DNA from 2 places in the Thiomicrorhabdus sp. genome. Region 1 is predicted to be linked to the other one. Evidence: predicted binding sites of a transcription regulator. Region 1 holds the regulator's gene; the other holds the start of a gene.
What was found. Region 1 encodes HrcA, which represses chaperone genes, less so after heat shock. Its sites were predicted from a motif close to TTAGCACTCNNNNNNNNNGAGTGCTAA; they were not measured.
Positions count from the first base shown of each region.

Region 2: the regulator HrcA is predicted to act here: its motif matches at 4,100-4,126, upstream of rpoH (RNA polymerase sigma factor RpoH).

Region 1 is NZ_OY759719.1:1,430,787-1,437,785, reverse strand. Features, by position in the region: gene dnaK (molecular chaperone DnaK) at 1-1,421, opposite strand, end outside; gene grpE (nucleotide exchange factor GrpE) at 1,681-2,265, opposite strand; gene ACORJQ_RS06265 (diguanylate cyclase) at 2,568-3,923, shown strand; gene hrcA (heat-inducible transcriptional repressor HrcA) at 3,986-5,011, opposite strand; gene ACORJQ_RS06255 (NAD(+) kinase) at 5,211-6,086, shown strand; gene recN (DNA repair protein RecN) at 6,242-6,999, shown strand, end outside.
Region 2 is NZ_OY759719.1:546,725-553,723, reverse strand. Features, by position in the region: gene ACORJQ_RS02270 (putative bifunctional diguanylate cyclase/phosphodiesterase) at 1-1,330, opposite strand, end outside; gene purT (formate-dependent phosphoribosylglycinamide formyltransferase) at 1,532-2,722, shown strand; gene fliS (flagellar export chaperone FliS) at 3,198-3,632, shown strand; gene rpoH (RNA polymerase sigma factor RpoH) at 4,172-5,065, shown strand; gene ACORJQ_RS02250 (YoaK family protein) at 5,150-5,854, shown strand; gene ovoA (5-histidylcysteine sulfoxide synthase) at 5,979-6,999, shown strand, end outside.

The sequences.
Region 1 (6,999 bases):
ACTTCAATTTGTGGTGTACCACGTGGTGCTGCTGGAATCTCATCTAGGTTAAATTGACCTAAAGATTTGTTACCAGAAGCCATTTCACGCTCACCTTGAACTACGTGAATTGTTACCGCATTTTGGTTATCTTCCGCTGTAGAGAATACTTGTGACTTACGTGTTGGAATCGTTGTGTTCTTCTCAATCAACTTAGTCATTACACCACCCATAGTCTCAATACCTAGAGATAGAGGAGTAACGTCTAATAGAAGTACATCGTTTACATCACCAGAAAGTACACCACCTTGAATCGCCGCACCCATTGCTACTGCTTCATCAGGGTTTACATCTTTACGTGGCTCTTTACCAAAGAATTCTTTAACCGCGGCTTGTACCATTGGTACACGAGTTGAACCACCCACCAAGATAACATCGTCAATTTCAGAAGCTGAAAGACCTGCATCTTTAAGAGCCATTTTACATGGGTCAATTGAACGCTTAACTAGGCCTTCAATTAAAGACTCAAACTTAGCACGAGTAATTTTCATGTTTAGGTGTTTTGGACCCGTTGCATCAGCCGTTACATATGGTAGGTTGATGTCTGTTTGCTCACGTGATGAAAGCTCAATTTTTGCTTTTTCTGCCGCTTCACGAACACGTTGTAAAGCCAACTTGTCTAACTTCAGATCAACATTTTGATCTTTCATGAACTCTTCTGCAATGTAGTCAACAATTACGTTATCGAAATCTTCACCACCTAAGAAAGTGTCACCATTAGTAGAAAGTACTTCTACTTGTTTTTCACCATCTAAATCCGCTACTTCAATGATAGAGATATCAAACGTACCACCACCTAAATCGTAAACTGCGATTTTGCTGTCACCTTTGGCTTTATCCATACCATATGCAAGTGCTGCCGCTGTTGGTTCGTTGATAATACGCTTAACTTCTAAACCAGCAATTTTACCGGCATCTTTAGTCGCTTGACGCTGAGCATCGTTAAAGTAAGCAGGAACCGTTACCACCGCTTCAGTTACTTCATGACCTAGGTAATCTTCTGCTGTTTTCTTCATTTTCATCAGAGTACGTGCAGAAACTTCCTGTGGAGACAATTTCTTACCAGCTACTTCAACCCAAGCATCTCCGTTATCAGCCGCAACGATTTTATAAGGAACCATATCCTTATCTTTAGCTACTACTTCATCATCAGCACGACGACCGATTAAACGTTTGATTGCGAAAAGAGTGTTTTCTGGGTTTGTAACCGCTTGACGTTTTGCTGAATCACCAACCAGTACTTCACCATCTGCTGTATAACCAACAATCGATGGAGTTGTACGTGCACCTTCGGCGTTTGGAATAACTTTAACTTCTTTACCTTCCATTACCGCAACACATGAGTTGGTGGTTCCTAAATCGATACCAATAATTTTAGCCATTTGATTTTCTCCAAATTGCAAACTTAGAATTACCAGGCCTGGTAGCTTTAAATTAAAGCGTTTAGCGGTCTGAAATTGTAAGTTAAGACTTTTAAATAATATTTGTTAAATAATTGTTTTTACTAAGTTGACTTGTATATAGGGCTGTAAAAAAAGCTTTCAAGTCTAAAAACCACTTTTTTTCTATTTTTTACGCTGTTTTTTGTGTTTTATTTTGTCTTCACTAAACACAAACAAACGCCCCCTTACAAATAAAGACTTACTGAGCAACTATCACTCGTGCAGCACGTACTAAACGCTCGTTTAATGTGTAACCCTTTTGAATGGTATCAACTACCGTATTACTTTCATGATCTGGCGATGGAATCATCGTTAAAGCTTCATGCAAATTAGGGTCAAACTTTTCACCCGTTGGGTTTACACGCTCAACGTTAAACTCTTGAAGTACATCCAACATCTGCTTAAAGGTCATTTCAACCCCCTCACGAATACTTTCAAGAGTCGCCTCTTCTTTAGAGGCAGCATCAATCCCCATTTCCATAGAATCCATAGCAGGCAATAACGCATTAACAAATTTCTCTAATGCATACTTGTGTGCACTTTCTACATCAATACGAGTACGGCGACGTAAATTTTCCATATCGGCCTGAACACGTAATGCCATATCTTTATGCTTTTCCGCTTCTGCTTTGGCTTCTTCTAATAAAGCTGCAATATCATCTTGAACCGCTTCTTGTGCATTATCTAAAGCTTCTTCAGCCTGCTGAACCGCCTCTTCTGCAGTTTGGGTTTCAACAGCTTCTGCATTAACGTCATCATTCATTTTTTGCTCTTTTTCAGACATGGTTATCTCCAGTAAATTTCTAGTCGGGAGTTTTATAAGGGATAGCTTTAAGTAATTCAAGCCAAAGACGGATTTTTTTTAAAAGAATTTACCAGGCCTGGTAACAAAGCAAAACACGCTAGGAATCAGTTGGGCTGAAATAGTCGAAACGAAAAAAGCCTGGCTTAAATAGTTTTTTCAGCTTTGAGACGAATAGCACGGCTATTCAATGAAAAAGTGGACAAAAAAATCACCAAATCTGGTTTTTGCAGCCATTTAGCTTTAAAATAGCTGGCCTTCTTACAAAGCCATGTCCAAAATTCATGAATATACTCATCGTAGATCCATCCAATAGCTATCGTAATGTTATCAAGCTCACACTAAGCAATGCAGATACGCACATCATTGAAGCTAGTAATGGAAACGATGGCTTGGTTTATTTAAAAAAACACAAACCTTCCGCAATCTGTGTGGCACATGAACTAAGTGACATGGACAGTTTTAAGTTTCTGAAAAAGCTAAAGTCCAACAAAATCCTATGCAACACGCCCAAGTTCTTGCTCACTTCAAATAATTCGTCCGACTTTAAACGCCAAGCCTACGATGCTGGCTTTACCGAAATATTTATTAAATCAGACTTTCCAACCCTAAAACGTGCTCTACACAGCTTAATGCTCTATGCCACGCTTAACATATCCGCTCGTGTTCTTTATGTGGAAGACACACAAAGCACCGCTGACTTTACCAGTCACATTATGAAATCGGCAGGCTGGAAAGTGATGCATGTTAAAAGTGGCGAAGAAGCCGCTGCACTGTTAGACAATACTAAAAAATCGTTTGATATTGTCGTTACTGACTTGGTTTTAGAAGGTGAAGTGAGTGGTATTGGCCTAATTAACCTAATTCGTCAAGGCAATGAACGCATTCGCGACATCCCTATTCTGGCCGTTTCTGGGTGGAACGACTTATTACGCCAAGTCTATGTTCTTAAACACGGTGCGGGCGACTTTATTGCCAAGCCATTTAATGAAACTGACTTTTTAGCACGAGCCATCAACCTAATTATGGGCAAACGTGCCCGCGATGAACTCATAGAAGAACAAGCCGCACTTCACCAAAAAGTAAACATAGACTCGCTAACCGGCATCAACAACCGCCATTATTTAGATGAGTATGGAGATAAACTAGTCAGATCCGCAATCACTAAAAATGAAGCGATTGCCTTGATGTTATTAGATATCGATCAGTTTAAAGAAATAAACGATATGACCGGGCACACTGCAGGCGACACCATACTTGAAACCGTTGCTTCTATTCTAAAAAACAATGGTCATGCAAACGACATAATTGCCCGCTATGGTGGCGATGAATTTGTTGTCATCATTAAAGATTTAAATCAAGAAGAAGTCCTACAACGAGCTGAAACAATTCGCCAACAAGTCGCTGAAGCCCAACCATTAGGAATAACGACAACCTGCTCCATTGGATTAGCTTACCACCATAAAAAAATTGCATTACAACTGGTCGAACTACTTGAAAACATCAATCAAAGCCCTGAAGAGTTTGAGCTAAACTACCAAACCCTATTTAAAGCCGCAGACCACTCTCTATACGCCGCAAAAAAGGCTGGACGTAATCAAGTTTGTATCAACAACTCACTAAAACCCATTCAACAATAAAGAATCAATCGAGCCAGACAATAAAAATTTTAACAGCCTTAATATGAGCGTTAATTATGAAATTATTTTTTAAGAAGTGAGCTTAAGATTTTGGCGGTCATATCGACTCTAGGTACGACTCTTTGATAGTTCATTCGGCTTGGACCTACTACACCTAGTACACCTAGAATTTCGCCCTCAACTTCATAAGGCGTAGTGATAATACTGCAGTCTTGGTAAATTTCATTACCGCATTCGTGGCCTACAAATACTTGTACACCTTGGGCTTGCATGCTTTTATCGAGCAGTGACACCATTTCATTGTGTTGTTCAAATGAGTTAAATAGGGCTTTTAATTTTTCTGAACTCGCCAGCTCTTGGTAATTGAGTAAATTGGTTTTACCTGAGACTAAAAATGGCATTTTTTGGGCTAGCTGACTTTCTAAAACAAAGTCGGTTGCTTGCACAATCGAGCTCATAAATTCATTGGTGGTAGAACGAATGGTATCCATTCTAGACATTAAAAATTGTTTAGCTTCGGCTAGATTTTTGCCTAAACAGTGTTCATTTAAATAGTTTGCAGTTTGCTGAAGTTCATCACCACTAAAAGGTTTTTCGAGCTCAATAATGCGGTTTTGCACATCTTGATCATTAAAGACCAACACCACTAATACACGATTAGCACCGAGCTGAATAAAATCGATATGCTTGAGCACCTCTTGCTGTTTATTTGGCATTAACACCAAACTGGTCATACCGGTAATGCCAGACAATACTTTTGAGGCACTTTCTAACAAGTCATCTTGGTTTAAACCCACCGATAACTCATTACGAATGGAGGCTTGTTTTTGCTGTGAAAGAGGCTCGTAGGTAAGCATGGAATCAAGAAACAGTCTGTAACCGGTATCGGTAGGCACGCGCCCTGCTGATGTGTGCGGTGAGTGAATCAAGCCCATTTTTTCAAGGTCTGCCATCACATTACGAACCGTTGCTGAACTCAAGCCAATATCGGGTAATTTGGCGAGTGTAGTTGACCCTACCGGCTTGCCATCATTAAGGTATAATCCCATTAAGTTTTTAAATAATAGTTGTGAACGGTCGTTTAACACTTTAAGCACTCTTTAAGATACACTGCTAAATTATATGAACAATAGTTGGTTATTCAAGGCCTTCAATTGACTTTTATATAGAATTTATAAAATTAAAAACACTAGAATAAAGCTACAACAAAGCTAGAACAAAGAGTTAAATAGAACACTTATTACCCATCCCTTAAGCTTGGCTTAGATTACATATGAGTTTATGAACATGTTTCAAACAATCGGAATATTTGGAAAATACACAGGCAATCAATGTTGGGAAAATATTGAAATGCTAATTGATTATCTTCACTCTAAATCCCGAACTGTGTATTTAGATAAGCCCTCTTGTGAAAAATTTCCGCGACATGAATCAGTTGAACTTTTAGAACGAGAAGACTTAAAAAGTAAAATTGACCTTGCGGTTATGGTGGGTGGCGATGGCACTTTTTTGGATGTCGCTCGCTGTATTACCGATAACGATGTTCCGATACTGGGTATTAACCTGGGTCGCCTTGGTTTTTTAACCGATGTATCCGCAGATGACATGATTGAAACCATGGAAGAGATTTTGTCTGGTGTGTATCAAGAAGAGTTACGTAATGTCTTGCAAGTGAGTGTTTATGAAAATGGTGAGCTCACATTCCAAGAACGTGCTATTAACGATGTGGTGATTCATAAAACCGACTCTCCACGAATGATTGAATTTGAAACTTTTGTAGATGGTCGCTTTTTAAACAGTCAACGTTCTGATGGCATGATTATCTCTACCCCAACGGGCTCCACAGCTTATGCATTGTCTGCTGGTGGGCCAATTTTAGATCCGGGTGTTGATGCGATAACGTTAGTTTCTATTAATCCGCATACCATGAGCACACGCCCTTATGTGATTAATAGCAGTAGTACTGTGGAATTACGTGCACATGAATATTGTGACAAAACAGCGCAGATTATTTGTGATGGTCAAATCACCCATGATATTTCGCCAAACCATCAAACAATCGTGAAACGTAATGAACATTATTTACGTCTTTTACACCCAAAGAATCACGACCATTTTGAGCTATTACGAGCTAAATTACACTGGGGCGACAAGCTTTCTTAAACGCCTTTGTGAAAGGCTGACAAAAAGCGAAATTAAAGCATTTTTTGTTATATTTATTTCCTATATAATCTCAAATCAATAGCAAATCACCAGGCCTGGTAAATTGTTAAATTACCAGGCCTGTTTAATTTATTAATGTGAAATGAACTCCTTATATGCTGCAAGAACTCTCTATTCAAAACTTAGCCCTAATTGAAAAACTTCAACTGCAATTTAATACTGGCTTCACTACCCTAACGGGTGAAACAGGTGCAGGTAAATCGATTTTATTAGATGCCTTAGGCCTCGCTTTAGGTGAACGTGCCGATAGCTCTTTAGTTCGCCACAACACCCCAAAAGCCGATGTAACCGCCCTATTTGAAATTGAGAAACTTCCGCATGTTCAAAGCTGGTTAGTTGAGCAAGAATTAGATGATGACACTCAATGTTATTTGCGTAGAACCGTTACTTCAGAAGGCCGTTCAAAAGCTTACATTAATGGTTACCCTGTTGCGGCAAACCAACTGAAAACCCTAGGGAGTTTTTTGATTGATATTCATGGCCAACATGAGCATCAAACATTATTGTCTAGCAATAAACAGTTAGACCTTCTTGATGCCTACGCCAATCATCCAAAAAATCTTAGCCAAACACATCAAGCCTTTAAAGCATGGCAAGATTTAAAACGCCAACTAAAACAAATTGAAGAAGAACAAGCCGACTACCAAAGTAAGCTTGAATTATTAAGTTTTCAAAAAAATGAATTTGATGAAATCAACCCGCAAGATGGCGAATTTGATGCTTTATCTGAAGAACAAAGCCAACTCTCTCATGCAAGTGAAATCAAACTGGCTTGTGATAAAGCCTACAATGCAATTGAAGAAGAACAAGGCGCCGTTGATTCAATCAACCAGGCGATTCATGCATTAGAGTC
Region 2 (6,999 bases), 880 kb from region 1:
TTGCCATCGTTGCTTGCAACCAATCGCGGTCTAATTTAATTTCTTGTAAATTTAATTGAGCCAATAAGGCCAAATCTAATGGCGTTTTGCCGACTTCACTTAAGGTAATTTGATAACCCGCTGCCGTTAAAGCATTAAGTACTTCTTGCAACGCTTTATTCTCGGTTAAAGCTTTAATAGAGAATTCTAACTGTACTTGAGAAGTTTGCACATCAAAGTGAGCAAAACGCTCATTTAATATGGCCACTAAATCTTGCTGTTGCCATAACGCATCTACAACAGGAATCGAAACAATCATGGCATCATTATATTGTTGCCACTGCTTTAAATAATACAAACCAGAATCCATTAACCATGCACCAACCGTATAACCCGCTTTAGAGTCATTTAACATTTCAATCCAGCTAGCTAAATATGGCGATTCAATTTCTTTCTCATCCCACTTTGCGGTAATACTCGCACCAACAATCGAATCAGAGGTTAAATCAATTTGAGGCTCAAATTGTAAGGCAATTTGTCCATTATCTACCGCATCATATAAACGATTAACCAAAACATGTTTTGGTGAAATGGTCTCTTCTACAATCTCATGGTAAAAACGATAGGTTTTACGACCACTCTGTTTTGAAACATATAACGCTTGATCGGCAAGTTCAACCAATTCTGTCGAAGTTTTGCCATCCAACGGAAAACGAGAAATACCAATACTGGTAGAGATTTCAACATCATGACCATTAATCCAATAGGGTCGACTCACTTCATTGATAATGCGCTGACAAACAATTTCAATGGTTTCTTTCTCGGCTACATCCGCAAGTAACACCACAAATTCATCACCACCAAGACGACTCACGATATCGCCTTCTCGTGTTGCAGACATTAAACGAGCACTGACATTACGTAATAACTCATCACCCGCTTTATGACCTAATTTATCGTTTACCGATTTAAAACCATCTAAATCTAAAAATAATAAACCAAAGTCTGCTTCAGCTTCTTGGGCTTTAAGAACAAGCTGTTCGACAGTGGTATTGAAATACGCACGATTTGGCAAGTGAGTTAAGGCATCATAATTGGCTTGTCGAAAGAGTTCACGAGTACGCATCTGCACTTGTTTCTCAACCATTTCTGCAATTTCATTTGAGATATCACCAGTATGTGAAAAACGATTTTGTAATGCACGCATCATTTTTTTCACACTAAAACCTGCCACTTCTTCTTCGTGGCGTTGAATCGATGTTTGTGTGCGGCTACGCTCAGACTGTAGAAAACGCTCTACTTCAGGAGAAGTGATTGTTTCTGCTTTTACTGGGCTACTTAACTCTACCATGGTGCTTAACCTCGTGTTCCGTTGAGCCGTGTTGCCTCATAAAATACCGTATAATATTGGGTGTTTAAGACAACCGCTTTGCGGTTTTAAGCTTTTTAAATATTTTTTTAATATTTTTAAAAGTTTTTCTAAAGTTTTTTAAACTGTGGCCGATATATTTGGCCTTGTTTTTCTTAATTACCTTTAAGCAAAGGAGATGCCATGTCGAGCATTGGTACACCATTTTCATCAACAGCGGTTCGTGTTTTATTATGCGGAGCAGGTGAATTAGGCAAAGAAGTTGCCATTGAATTGCAACGTTTTGGAGTAGAAGTGATTGCTGCTGATCGTTACCCAAACGCCCCAGCCATGCAGGTTGCAGATCGTAGCCATGTTATTGATATGTTAGATGGTAATGCCTTAAGAAAAATCATAGAGCTCGAAAAACCACATATGGTCGTTCCAGAAATTGAAGCTATTGCTACCGATACTTTAGCGGCAATGGAGAAAGAAGGTGTCAAAATAATACCAACCGCTCGTGCCACACAATTGACAATGAATCGTGAAGGTATTCGTCGCTTAGCGGCAGAAGAGTTAAATATCCCCACCTCTCCTTATGAATTCTCAGACACACTGGAAGACTTTGCCGCTTCTGTGAAACGTATTGGCATACCTTGCGTGGTAAAACCCATTATGAGCTCGTCTGGTAAAGGGCAAAGCGTGATTAAATCTGCCGATGATATTCAAGCCGCTTGGGATTACGCTCAAGAAGGCGGCCGTGCCGGTAAAGGCCGTGTAATTGTTGAAGGTTTTGTGGATTTTGACTATGAAATTACTCTGTTAACCGTACGCCATGAAAACGGCATTAGTTTTTGCGAACCAATTGGGCATCACCAAGAAGATGGGGACTATCGTCAATCTTGGCAACCTGCCGCCATGCCCCCAAAAGCCCTAGCTACCTCAAAAGAAATTGCCGAAAAAGTGGCCAACAACCTATGCGGTGAAACTGGTCGCGGTTTATTTGGTGTTGAATTGTTTATTAAAGGTGATACAGTTTATTTTAGCGAGGTATCTCCTCGTCCACATGACACTGGCTTGGTTACATTACTTTCACAAGACTTATCAGAATTTGCCTTACACGCTCGTGCTATTTTAGGCTTGCCGATTCCTAACATTGCCCAACATGGTTTTTGTGCCTCTAGCGTAATTTTGCCAACTGGCACTTCAACTAAAACCAACTTCTCAAACCTAGAACAAGCTTTAGCTGAACCTGACACCCAAATACGCCTATTTGGTAAACCAGACATTGATGGTCGCAGAAGAATGGGAGTTGCTATTGCTCGAGCTGAGAGTATTGAAGAGGCCATTAATAAAGCCGATAAAGCGGCAAATTCGGTACAAGTGACGTTTTAATTTTTTTGACTCATAAAGTGTGAAGCCACTTTTCAGATTGGCTTTTACAATAATACTTTTACAGAAAAACGGCAATATAAATGCGATTTAGAACCAAGCATTCTTAAAGAATCGGTTTTAAATCGTATCTCTTCTAAAAAACCTTTAAATCTCTACCATTTTTTTTGACACTTTTCAGTTTTACCAGGCCTGGTAAAATGATTTTTACTCTTACACTTAACACTTAAAACCATTTATTTTCTGCTGTTTTATCCGCTGTTCTAACAATAAACTATTCCTTTAAAATCATAATGTTATCAACCCACAATCTTCTAAAGACTTCTGTCTAACTTATTTCATCAACTGCCCTTATTGTATTTTTTGGCATGTCATATGCTGTACGACAGACAAAGCAAAAACTTGAATAAAAAAATCAAGACTTGCCAACCTTACACAAGACAAAAGCGAAAACCGCTAAACACACTAGGGGAATCACATGACTTTAAATAACAATACGGCAGCCGATATTAAGGCGCCTATTTTAGAAGAGTACCGCAGAAACCAAGAAGCCGAAAAAACATTGGCGGAAAATCCACGCAAAACCATCCTACTGCTTTTACAAGGTGCCGTAGATAAAGGCAACCTGGCAAAAGTTTGCCACCAAAGCCAAGCTTTAGTAGAAAAGGGCTTTCATCTAGGCCGTATGACAACGATTTTGGATGCCTTACGCGACCGTTTAAGTTTTACCAAAGATACACCGTTAGCTTATGACTTAGAAGAGCTATATCGTTATGCCGATCAAAGCATTCAAGAAGCGGTGTTTGAAAAAGATACTTTCTATTTAGACAGCGCAATTGAAATCTTAACCGAACTGCGTGATGCATGGTTAGAGATGATGCAACAGACTGGTCAGTTTCCAGAAAACGCATAAATTCAGTAATGCAAAAAAGAATGATCAAATTTTAAATTAAGATATATCGATCAGATGTTTAAAGGTGATGTTATAAAATTGACATCTCTATATTTTCTAGGCTTGGTAAATAAGGTATCAAACTATAATTTTTTGCATCCATAACTGAATTTAGCACCTTACTACTCGTTTTTTACTGTTTGTTATATTAATGACAAACGTATAAGAGTGGTAGTGATTCTCTGAAGCCAAACAAAAACCTTTTGTTTGGCTTTTTTACTTTAACTTCATATATATTCATACATAAAATATAAATACATACCTACCGCTCTTAATGCATTCCGACTTAGTACAAACTGCCTCAATTATCTGCTTCACACTTTGAAAATCTAGATATAAAAATAAGTGCATTAAAGCCCTATAAAACAGGCTTGATAAAAAAACCAACCAACAACCTCTACCAGAAAATTGAAAGATAATGACTTGTTTTAGCACTCTCTTGCATTGAGTGCTAAAAATGAGTTATATTAACTACATAAAGTATTAATGGAGGGCAATGTATGTCTCAGACAATTACAAATTACCTACAAGCGGAACAAGCACAGAAACTTCCTTCTGCTGAGGTATTAGCACACCAATTAGTACCAGGACAGAACCTGGAAACTTATTTGCACACCATTAAAAGCGTGCAACAGTTAACAGCGGCTGAAGAAAAAACGCTTGCCGAAAAACTCTACTACCAAGATGATGTTGAAGCAGCTCGTCAGTTAATTTTATCTTCACTACGTTATGTAGTGCCAGTTGCACGCTCATACAATGGTTACGGTTTACCATTAGGCGATATTATTCAAGAAGGTAATATCGGCTTAATGAAAGCAGTAAAACGCTTTAACCCAGAAGAAAACGTGCGCTTAATGACGTTTGCAGTACATTGGATTCGTGCCGAAATTAATGAATATGTTATCAAAAACTGGCGTATTGTTAAAACAGCCACAACCAAAGCACAACGTAAACTGTTTTTTAAACTACGTAGCACTAAAAAAAATCTGGAATGGTTTGGCGATAAAGATGCCGATGTCGTTGCTGAAGAGTTAGGTGTAACTCGTAAAGATGTATTAGAAATGGAAACACGTCTTTACGGTAAAGATTTATCGGTTGATATGCAGATGGATGAGGATAATGAGAACACCACGTTCCCAGTATTAATCAGCCAAGAAGCCAACCCAGAAATGACTCTTATTCAAGAGAACAACGCAGAATATGAGTTGAATCGCATGCAACAAGCGTTAGCGACCTTAGATGATCGCAGCCGTGATATTTTGCAAAAACGTTGGTTAACAGACGATAAAGTTGGTTTAAAAGAGTTATCTGCAGAATACGGTGTTTCTATGGAACGTATTCGCCAGGTTGAACAACAAGCATTAAATAAATTAAAAAACTTATTAGTTGTGTAATTAAACCTTATACATATTGCGGTTAATTATCCAGGCCTGCTAGAATTCAATTTCTAGCAGGCCTTTTTTATTTCTGGAGTTTATGTGCCTTACCCTATAAAAGAACACATAGAAAATGACGTGGATTTTAAATTATCTGCCACCAAACTCTATGTAATTAGTTTTATTATGACCCTTATTGCCGGTTACATTAACAGTGCCATGTTAATCGAGTTTGGCATACCTGTTAGCCAAATGACAGGTGTTAGCTCTCGCATGAGTGATGCCATTGTGGATATTGAATGGATAGACCTACTCAACAACTTCATGATTTTAAGCGGCTTCTTTGGCGGTGCTTTTATTTCTGGTTGGTTAATAGGTCATTCCCAATACCAAACCACTCCCAATTATGGTTATGCACTATTACTAAACTGTATTTTATTAAGCCTGGCCACCTTCTTTAGTTTTATACAGTCAGATCTTTCTCTTTTATTAGCCGCCATTGCCTGCGGCTTACAGAACGCATTGGTAGCCAGTTATCGAGGATTACAAATTCGTACCACTCACGTTACAGGAACCGTTACCGACTTGGGTGTGCATTTAGCACAAAAAATAAAACATAAACGAGCATGGTCTTGGAAGGGTAATGCTTTAATTGTTTTACTTTTAGGGTTCATTATTGGCGGCGTTATTGGCATCTTTGCCTACAGACTTTTTCCAAACTGGTCATTGGTTTTTCCGGCTTTAATCACTCTTATTTTAGGGCTTGCTTACCTTTACCAATTTAGAAGCAGGCAGCCCACTAATTAGATAACAGACGACAACCTTATACATAGGTTTTACAAATAATAAACACACTTATACAAATCATCTTTGATGTATTGCTTTGCATTGTTTAGAATGAACCCAATTCATTCAAATTTGGACTGTTCTAATGTTAACCAGAGAAGATTTAATCACCTATCCTCCAGAGCTTCTAAGTGGAGATATTGAATCCAAACGTCAAGAAATTAAATCCTACTTTAACCTGACCTATGATGCTTATGAGGCACTGTTTTTAACTCTAAAGTCCGACTCAGCTTTTTATGAACGACCTTGTTCTCTTCGTCACCCCCTTATTTTTTATTTTGGGCATACCGCCACCTTCTTTACCAATAAACTGGTTTTAGCCAAGCTTTTGCCTAATCGCATTAATCCAAAAATCGAATCAATGTGTGCTATTGGTGTGGATGAAATGTCTTGGGATGATTTGGATGAAACTCATTACGACTGGCCAAGTGCAGACGATGTTAGAGATTATAGAAACCAAGTTAGAGAAGCTGTGAATCAGTTAATCGACCGTGTTGAATTTACGATGCCGATTGATTGGAAAAGTCCAATGTGGCCGATTTTAATGGGCATAGAACATGAGCGAATTCACTTAGAAACCTCTTCAGTGTTAATTCGCCAGTTGCCAATTACCTCTGTGCAGTCGCATGATTTATTTCCAATTTGTCGGCAATCCGGCTCCGCACCAGAAAACCAGCTATATGATGTACCAGCTGGTGAAGTGTTAATTAATCATCATGACCCAGCACCCGTTTATGGCTGGGATAATGAATACGGCCAACATCAAGCTAAAGTCCCAGAGTTTAAAGCAGCTTCTTTTTTGGTCTCTAACCAAGAGTATTTGGCTTTTGTTGAAGATGGCGGTTATGACAAAGCTGAATATTGGGATAATGAAGGCAACCAGTGGCGTAACTTTAGCCCTGTAAAACACCCTACCTTCTGGGTTAAAAAAGATCACCCTGACCAGGCCTGGTATTTACGCTGCATGACTGAAGAAATTCCCATGCCATGGAACTGGCCAGTTGAAGTCAATCAGCTTGAAGCACACGCCTTTTGCCAGTGGAAATCACAACAAACTGGCCTGCCAATTCGTTTACCAAGTGAAGATGAATATTTACGTTTAAGAG